Regions from separate parts of the Pseudomonas sp. TNT2022 ID642 genome, predicted to be linked through region 2. Evidence: predicted binding sites of a transcription regulator. Region 2 holds the regulator's gene; the other holds the start of a gene.
The links. The regulator sigma-54, encoded in region 2, starts transcription at its own class of promoters, with help from an activator protein. The targets are predictions, from matches to a motif close to ANTGGCATNNANNTTGCTNT.
Positions count from the first base shown of each region.

Region 1: the regulator sigma-54 is predicted to act here: its motif matches at 2,024-2,043, upstream of flgB (flagellar basal body rod protein FlgB).

Region 1 covers NZ_JAMDGW010000022.1:9,834-14,029, reverse strand. Annotated here, with positions in the region: gene flgE (flagellar hook protein FlgE) at 1-356, opposite strand, end outside; gene flgD (flagellar hook assembly protein FlgD) at 388-1,113, opposite strand; gene flgC (flagellar basal body rod protein FlgC) at 1,129-1,572, opposite strand; gene flgB (flagellar basal body rod protein FlgB) at 1,576-1,983, opposite strand; gene cheR (protein-glutamate O-methyltransferase CheR) at 2,322-3,149, opposite strand; gene M5G26_RS22115 (chemotaxis protein CheV) at 3,196-4,128, opposite strand.
Region 2 covers NZ_JAMDGW010000001.1:70,344-74,539, forward strand. Annotated here, with positions in the region: gene ptsN (PTS IIA-like nitrogen regulatory protein PtsN) at 1-465, opposite strand; gene hpf (ribosome hibernation-promoting factor, HPF/YfiA family) at 478-786, opposite strand; gene M5G26_RS00310 (RNA polymerase factor sigma-54) at 860-2,350, opposite strand; gene lptB (LPS export ABC transporter ATP-binding protein) at 2,538-3,263, opposite strand; gene lptA (lipopolysaccharide transport periplasmic protein LptA) at 3,263-3,808, opposite strand; gene lptC (LPS export ABC transporter periplasmic protein LptC) at 3,795-4,196, opposite strand, start outside.

The DNA of each region.
Region 1 (4,196 bases), on a different contig from region 2:
TAGTCGGTGTTGGTGATGAAACCGGCGTCGTCGACTTTGAAAGTACCGGCACGGGTGTAGGAGATCGAGCCGTTGTTGCTCATGGTGAAGAAGCCGGAACCGTTGATACCCATGTCCAACACGTTGCCGGTGTTGTTGATGTCACCCTGGGTGAACTGCTGGGAAACGTTGGCCAGGCGCACACCGTTGCCGATGACTTTGCTGCCGGTGCCCAGGCGGGTCGCCGAGTAAACGTCTTCGAACTCTGCACGGGACGATTTGAAACCGGCGGTCGCGACGTTGGCGATGTTGTTGCCGGTCACGTCCAGTTGTTTGTTGGCTGCATAGAGACCGCTAAGGCCGATATTGAAAGACATATTCCACTCCTTTGTTGCCGGTTAGTCGGCTCTATATACCAATGGTTTGTACTTTGGACAGGGCAACGGAGCCCTTGCCAGCCAGGTTGAGCATCAGCTCGCCACCGGTCTGGCTGATCGTCACGCTGTTCACCGTTGCCGGCAGGTAAGTGGCCAGATCGGTCGCGGTGCCGTTGATCGGTGCGCTCGCCTTGAAGGTGTAGGTACCGGTCGGCACGAGGGTGCCGGACGTGTCCTTGCCGTCCCAGGTGAAGCTGGCACTGCCAGCGGCGCGACTGCCCAGATCGATGGTACGAACCGTCTTGCCGCTGCTGTCGGTGATGGTCACGGTACCTTCAGCAATGGACGTCGACAGGTTCACCGAACCGGTCAGGCCTTTGCTCGGATCGTCGAGCTGCGCGGTGTTGGTCTGCACGATCACATTGCGACCGACCAGCGACGAAGCCTGCAGCGCTTGCGACGAGTTGTAGTTGCCGGCCAGGCCACTCACGGTGCTGTTGAGCGTGGTGATGCCTTCGAGGCTGCTGAACTGCGCCAACTGCGCAACGAATGCGCTGTTGTCCTGCGGGTCGAGCGGGTTCTGGTTTTTCAGCTGGGTAACCAGCAATTGCAGGAACGCGTCCTTGCCCAGCGCTTGACCGCCGGTGGCACTGTTGGTCGCCGAAGCGATGCCGCCCGTCGTGGTGCTGCTGGTCTTCGCCGAGTTGGCGAGGATGTCCTTCAGGCTCGGCGTAGCGGTGGTATCAGTAACACTCATGGCAGTCGCCCCTTATTACTGACCGAGGGTCAGTACCTTCTGCATCATGGTTTTGGCGGTGTTCATCATTTCGGCGTTGGTCTGGAACGAACGACTCGCGGAAATCATGTCAGCCATTTCTTCCACCACGTTGACGTTCGGGTAGTAGACGTAGCCTTTGGCGTCAGCCGCCGGGTGGTTCGGCTCGTAGCGCGCTTCGAGGTTGCTCTGGTCTTCGACCACACCGAGTACCTGTACGCCCTGACCGGCCGCGTCCTGGCTCTGGAACAGCGAGTTGCTGCCGCTGTTCTGGCCGCCCTGGAACATGGTGGCGAATACCGGGTGACGGGCGCGATAGGTCTGGTCGATGCTCGACGAGACGGTCTCGGCGTTGGCGATGTTCGAGGCCACGGTGTTCAGACGCGTGGTTTGTGCGCTCATGCCGCTGCCGGCAATGTTGAAAACGCTGGACAGGGACATGAATTACTCTCCGCGCAGGGCTGACACCAGCCCTTTGAATTTGCTGTTGAGCAGGGTGAAGCTGGCCTGGAAGCCGACGGCGTTTTCCGCGTAGTTCGACTGTTCCAGTTGGGCGTCCACGGTGTTCTGGTCGATCGAAGGTTGCATCGGCGTGCGATACATCAGCGATTCGTCGCCGTTGCCCAGGCCTTCAGCTTCGATGTGACGGCTGTTGGTCATGTTCAACGCGATGGTGCCGTTGGCGTTTTTCTGGGTCTGTGCTTCAAGCACTTTGGAGAAGTCCAGATCCCGCGCCTTGTAGTTCGGGGTATCGGCGTTGGCGATGTTGTTGGCCAGCACTTCGGCACGCTGGGCGCGGAAGCCCAATGCCTTTTCGTGAATGCCGAGCGCTTTATCGAAGCTGATGCTCATGTCGGGAACCTTCAGGTGACCGGTTTTTCGTAACTGAGCTTTAGCAAGCGCCGTGCCAAACCACAAAACCCTCATAAACCGGGGCTTTGCCGGGAGTCGGCAAAGCGGCAATGCCAGAAAAGCGGCAACCGGTTTCCGCCGGATGCCGCTTTTCTGCCGCTTCTTCCTGTTAACACCTCCCCCCTGTAGGAGCTGCCGAAGGCTCGGGCCGCGATCGGACGATCTTTTGATCTTGTTCTTAAAAAACAAAATCAAAAGATCGCAGCCTTCGGCAGCTCCTACGTGAAGCATGCGGCAAAAAAAAGGAGCCCTTGAGGGCTCCCTTTTTTCCGCATGCTTCACTTCGCCTGGTAAATGATCCCCGGGCTGCACTGAACCATCTGGTAATGGTCCGGCAAACCGTTCAGCGCCTCGGAAGCGCCAAGGAACAGATAACCGCCCGGCTTCAACGTGCTGTGAATGCGCAACAGGATGTCTTTCTTCACTTCGGCAGAGAAGTAGATCAGCACGTTGCGGCAGAACACGATGTCGAACTTGCCCAGCGCCGCATAGCTGTCGAGCAGGTTGAACGAGCGGAATTCCACGCGGTTCTTGATCGGCGCCTTGATCACCCAGCGCCCCGGCCCTTTCGGGTCGAAGTAACGCTGCAGGCGTTCCGGCGACAAACCGCGACCGATCGCCAGGCTGTCGTATTCGCCCGTCTTGCAGTTGGTCAGCATAAGGCCGGACAAATCAGTGGCAACGATCTGCACGCCCATTTTCAGCTGGCCAAGGTTGCTGCGCTCGAACTCGTCGATCGACATCGACAGCGAGTACGGTTCCTGGCCCGACGAGCAGGCTGCCGACCAGATCCGCAGACGCTGGTTGGGGCTGGCCTTGATCGCTTCAGGCAGCACCTTGTTCTTCAAGACTTCAAACGGATAGGTGTCACGAAACCACAGGGTTTCGTTGGTCGTCATGGCATCGACCACCTGCTCGCGCAAACCGCTGCGCGGCTGGGTCTGGATGCGCTGAACCAGCTCACCCAGGGATTTGATGCCTTGCTGCTCCATCAGTTTGTTGAGACGGCTCGAGACCAGGTACTGCTTGTTTTCACCGAGCAAAATGCCACAGGCTTTTTCCAGGAAGACCCGGAACTGTTCGAAATCCAAATTACCCGTAGACAATGATGCCGCCTCTTAAATCGTGTTGACCGCCAGGAGCAAAGCGCTCCTAGCTGATATCTGCTGCTTTGATCCGGTCGACTACCCGGGATGCCAGGTCATCAGGGCGGAACTTGGCCAGGAAGTCATCAGCACCGACTTTCTTGACCATCGCCTGATTGAATACCCCGGACAACGAAGTATGCAGGATGATATGAAGCTTTTGCATGCGTGCGTCGCCGCGGATTTCCGCCGTCAGGGTGTACCCGTCCATCTCCGGCATCTCGATGTCGGAAATCATCATCAGGAACTCTTCTTCCGGCTTCTTGCCCTCATCGACCAGCTTGCGCAGGTAATCCAGCGCCTGCTTGCCGTCGTTCAGCGCCACCACTTCGACACCGATCGTCTGCAGACAACGCGTGACCTGCTTGCGCGCCACCGACGAGTCATCGACCGTCAAGACACGCAACGACAGTGCCTTGGTCTGGGTCTCGACATCGACCACGCCCACCGAAATCGCTTCCGGTGTCGGCGCAACTTCGGCCAACACTTTCTCGACGTCGATGATTTCGACTAACTGATTGTCCACCCGAGTCACAGCGGTCAGGTAATGATCGCGACCCGTGCCCTTGGGCGGCGGATGAATCTCTTCCCAGTTCATGTTGACGATGCGCTCCACCGAGCGGACCAGGAAACCCTGGGTCTTGGTGTTGTACTCCGTGATGATCACGAACGGGTTGTTCTTGTCCTTCAACGCTCCGGAACCGGTGGCCATTGCCAGATCAAGGATCGGAATGGTCGCCCCCCGGATATTTGCCACCCCGCACACGACAGGACTGGACTTGGGCATCAACGTCAGCGACGGGCACTGCAACACTTCCCGTACCTTGAACACGTTGATTCCGTAGAGCTGCTGACCGTCAAGACGGAACAACAACAGCTCCAGGCGATTCTGCCCTACCAGTTGCGTGCGCTGGTTCACCGAATCCATTACACCAGCCATGCCCAGACTCCTACACCAACGCCAAGTGTTGTTGCGACGCACATTCATTGCTAAACGGCACGGCGCTT
Region 2 (4,196 bases):
TTAGTGCCCGTTCTGCTCGTCCAGGACAACCTGATACAAGGCTTCGTTGCTCGCAGCGCTGCGCAGTTTATCGCGCACGTCCTTGCGATCGAGCATGCTGGCGATCTGACGCAGCAACTCCAGGTGCGCATCGGTGGCGGCTTCCGGGACCAGCAATACGAACAGCAGGTCAACCGGGGCGCCATCGATGGCGTCGAAATCGATTGGCGCTTCAAGGTGCATCAAGGCGCTGATAGGCGACTGGCAACCCTTGAGACGGCAGTGAGGAATGGCGATGCCGTTACCAAAACCGGTGGAGCCGAGTTTTTCACGGGCAATCAACGCCTCGAAGACATCTTGCATCTCCAGATCCGGCACTTCGCGGGCGATCAGGTTGGCAATTTGTTCGAGGGCTTTCTTTTTACTGCCGCCCGGCACGTTCACGAGGGAACGGCCGGGGGTCAGGATGTTTTCAAGTCGGATCATGGGGTGGGGGGGTTATCGACCGGTAGCGCCCTGAAGGAGGCTCTGGGTCTTTTCCTTATGCTTTTTGAGTTGGCGATCCAGCTTGTCGGTCAGTGAGTCGATCGCAGCATACATATCAGTATCTTCTGCGTTGGCGACCACTTCGCTGCCGGGTATATGCAAGGTGGCTTCGATTTTCTGCTTCAGCTTTTCGACGCACATCGTGACTTGCACGTTGGTGATCTTGTCGAAATGGCGCTCCAGTCGTTGGAGTTTTTCCTCGATATAGGAACGCAGAGGTTGGGTCACTTCCAGTTGGTGTCCACTGATGTTGACTTGCATACAGCTTCTCCTTCGTTGCCAGTGCATAAAGCGGCAGGCTGGATAGCCTGCCACTGGAACGCTGTAACGTGGCTTACATCAACCGCTTGCGTTCGCTCGAAGGCGCGATCCCGAGAGATTCGCGGTACTTGGCGACGGTGCGGCGAGCCACCTGAATGCCTTGTGCCTCCAGTAAACCAGCGATCTTGCTGTCACTCAACGGCTTTTTCTGATTTTCCGCTGCAACCAGTTTTTTGATGATCGCGCGGATCGCTGTGGACGAGCATTCGCCGCCTTCGGAGGTGCTGACGTGGCTGGAGAAAAAGTATTTCAACTCATAAATACCGCGCGGGGTATGCATGAATTTCTGTGTGGTCACCCGTGAAATCGTTGATTCGTGCATGCCGACCGCTTCGGCGATGTCGTGCAGGACCAGCGGCTTCATGGCTTCGTCGCCGTACTCCAGAAAACCGCGTTGATGCTCGACGATCTGGGTGGCTACTTTCATCAGGGTTTCGTTGCGGCTTTGCAGGCTCTTGATGAACCAGCGGGCTTCCTGCAACTGATTGCGCATGAAAGTGTTGTCGGCGCTGGTGTCGGCGCGACGGACGAAACCGGCGTATTGGGCGTTGACGCGCAGGCGCGGCACCGATTCCTGATTCAGCTCGACCAGCCAGCGCTCGTTGTCCTTGCGCACGATCACGTCAGGGACGACGTATTCGGCTTCAGTGGACTCGATCTGAGAGCCCGGACGCGGATTGAGGCTTTGCACCAGTTCGATGACCTGGCGCAGTTCGTCTTCCTTGAGTTTCATGCGCCGCATCAACTGGCTGTAGTCGCGGCTGCCGAGCAGGTCGATGTAATCGGTGACCAGGCGTTTGGCTTCAGCCAGCCAAGGCGTCTTGGCTGGCAACTGGCGTAATTGCAGCAGCAGGCACTCGCCGAGATTGCGCGCGCCGATGCCGGCCGGTTCAAACTGCTGGATGCGGTGCAGGACCGCTTCGATTTCGTCCAGTTCGATGTCCAGTTCCGGGTCGAACGCCTCAAGGATCTCTTCGAGGGTTTCGTCCAGGTAGCCCTGATTGTTGATGCAATCGATCAGGGTCACGGCGATCAGGCGATCGGTGTCGGACATCGGTGCGAGGTTCAGTTGCCACAGCAGGTGGCTTTGCAGGCTCTCGCCGGCGGACGTGCGGGTGGTGAAGTCCCATTCGTCATCGTCGCTGCTGGGCAGGCTGCTGGCGCTGGTCTGGTAAACGTCTTCCCACGCGGTATCGACGGGAAGTTCGTTGGGGATACGCTCGCTCCAGTCACCTTCCTCAAGGTTGTCCACCGTGGGTGCGGTTTCCTGATAGGAGGGTTCCTGGATTTCGATGGGCTTCTGTTCGGCGTTGTCGGCCATGGGGTCGGAATTGTCGAAGTCGTCGCCTTCTTCCTGGCGTTCGAGCATCGGATTGGATTCCAGAGCCTCCTGGATTTCCTGTTGCAGATCCAGGGTCGACAATTGGAGCAGGCGGATGGCCTGTTGCAGCTGCGGTGTCATCGTCAGCTGCTGGCCCATTCTCAAGACTAGCGATGGTTTCATGGCAGGGGCTTAACACCTTATTCGCCGGCGCTATGCGCCATCCACTACAGGGCGCCGGAGCGCCAAACTTAAGCAAATTATATGCCTGAAACTGAAGTGTTTGCCTAGAGCGCTGTAACAATTAAAGCGTATTAATTCCTGCTTGAATCGATACAGCGCCCGGGCGGCGCACCGGGCACTGTTACGCTTACAGGCGGAACTCGTGACCCAGATACACTTCCTTGACCAGATCGTTGGCCAGGATGGTTTCTGCATCGCCTTCAGCGATCAGTTGACCATCGTTGACGATGTAAGCGGTTTCGCAGATGTCCAGCGTCTCGCGGACGTTGTGGTCGGTGATCAATACACCGATACCCTTGGCCTTGAGGTGGTGGATGATCTGCTTGATGTCGCCGACCGAGATCGGGTCGACGCCGGCGAACGGTTCGTCGAGCAGGATGAATTTTGGTGCCGTTGCCAGCGCGCGAGCAATTTCCACTCGGCGGCGTTCACCACCGGACAGGCTCATGCCAAGGTTGTCGCGGATGTGGCTGATGTGGAATTCCTGCAGCAGGCTTTCCAGCTCTTTGCGGCGACCGGCCTTGTCGAGTTCCTGACGGGTCTCGAGGATGGCCATGATGTTGTCAGCCACCGACAGTTTGCGGAAGATCGACGCTTCTTGCGGCAGATAGCCGATGCCGGCCTTTGCACGACCGTGCATCGGCTGGTGGCTGACGTCCAGATCGTCGATCAGTACGCGGCCCTGATCGGCCTGTACCAGGCCGACGATCATGTAGAAGCAAGTGGTCTTGCCGGCACCGTTCGGGCCGAGCAGACCGACGATCTGGCCGCTGTCGATCGACAGGCTGACGTCACGCACGACCTGGCGGCTTTTATAGGCCTTGGCCAGGTGCTGAGCTTTCAGAGTTGCCATTACTGGGTTTTCTCGTCGGTTTTCTTCTTCGGCTGGATCACCATGTCGATGCGCGGACGCGACTCGGTGACCTTGTTGCCGGTAGCGCGACCGGCGCTGGCCAGTTTCTTCACGGTGTCGTAGACGATTTTCTCGCCCTGAGTGACGTTGCCGTCTTTGTCGACGACCTTGGCCTTGTCGATCAGTACGACGCGGTTTTGCTGGGCGTGGTATTGAATCGTCACGCCGTAGCCTTGAACCGGTTTGGTGTCACCCTGGGTTTGCAACTGTTCAAAGTAAGCCAGGTTGCCCACGGAGGTCACTACGTCGATATCGCCATTCGGCGCGCGAGTCATGGTCACCGTGTTGCCTTTAACGATCATCGAACCCTGGGTGATGATTACATCACCTTTATAGGTGGCGATGCCGTTCTTGTCGTCCAGTTGGGCGTCGTCGGCTTGAATGCGGATAGGTTGCTGCTGATCGTTCGGCAGAGCCCAGGCGCTCACGCTTCCCAGTGCTGCGCCCAGACTGAGCAAAATAGGGAGGGTTTTAACGAGCCTCATACTGTCCTCTTACGTTCGATAGCAGGTGTATCCTGCTTTCCTTCAGGTACGCTTTCATTCCAACGCCAGTCGATACACCGCCAGCGCCGTCGATTCTAACGGGTTGCTCGGTCTGCGCATATTCCTGCTGCGGGAACACGGTCATGCGAGTGGAAGTGATCAGGATGTCACGCTTCTTTTCATCGGTGCGCGCAACGCGTACCGAATCGATCAGTTCGACTTCGGTGCCGCCTGAATTCACTTCACCGCGCTCACTGGTCACGTGCCACGGGAATTCTGTTCCGCGATACATGTTCAGGTCGGGTTTGGTCACGAGCGTGACGTCGGTTGCCTTAACGTGCTCGGCTTTCTCGGACGTCATTTCATACTGCACCTTGCCATCCGGCAG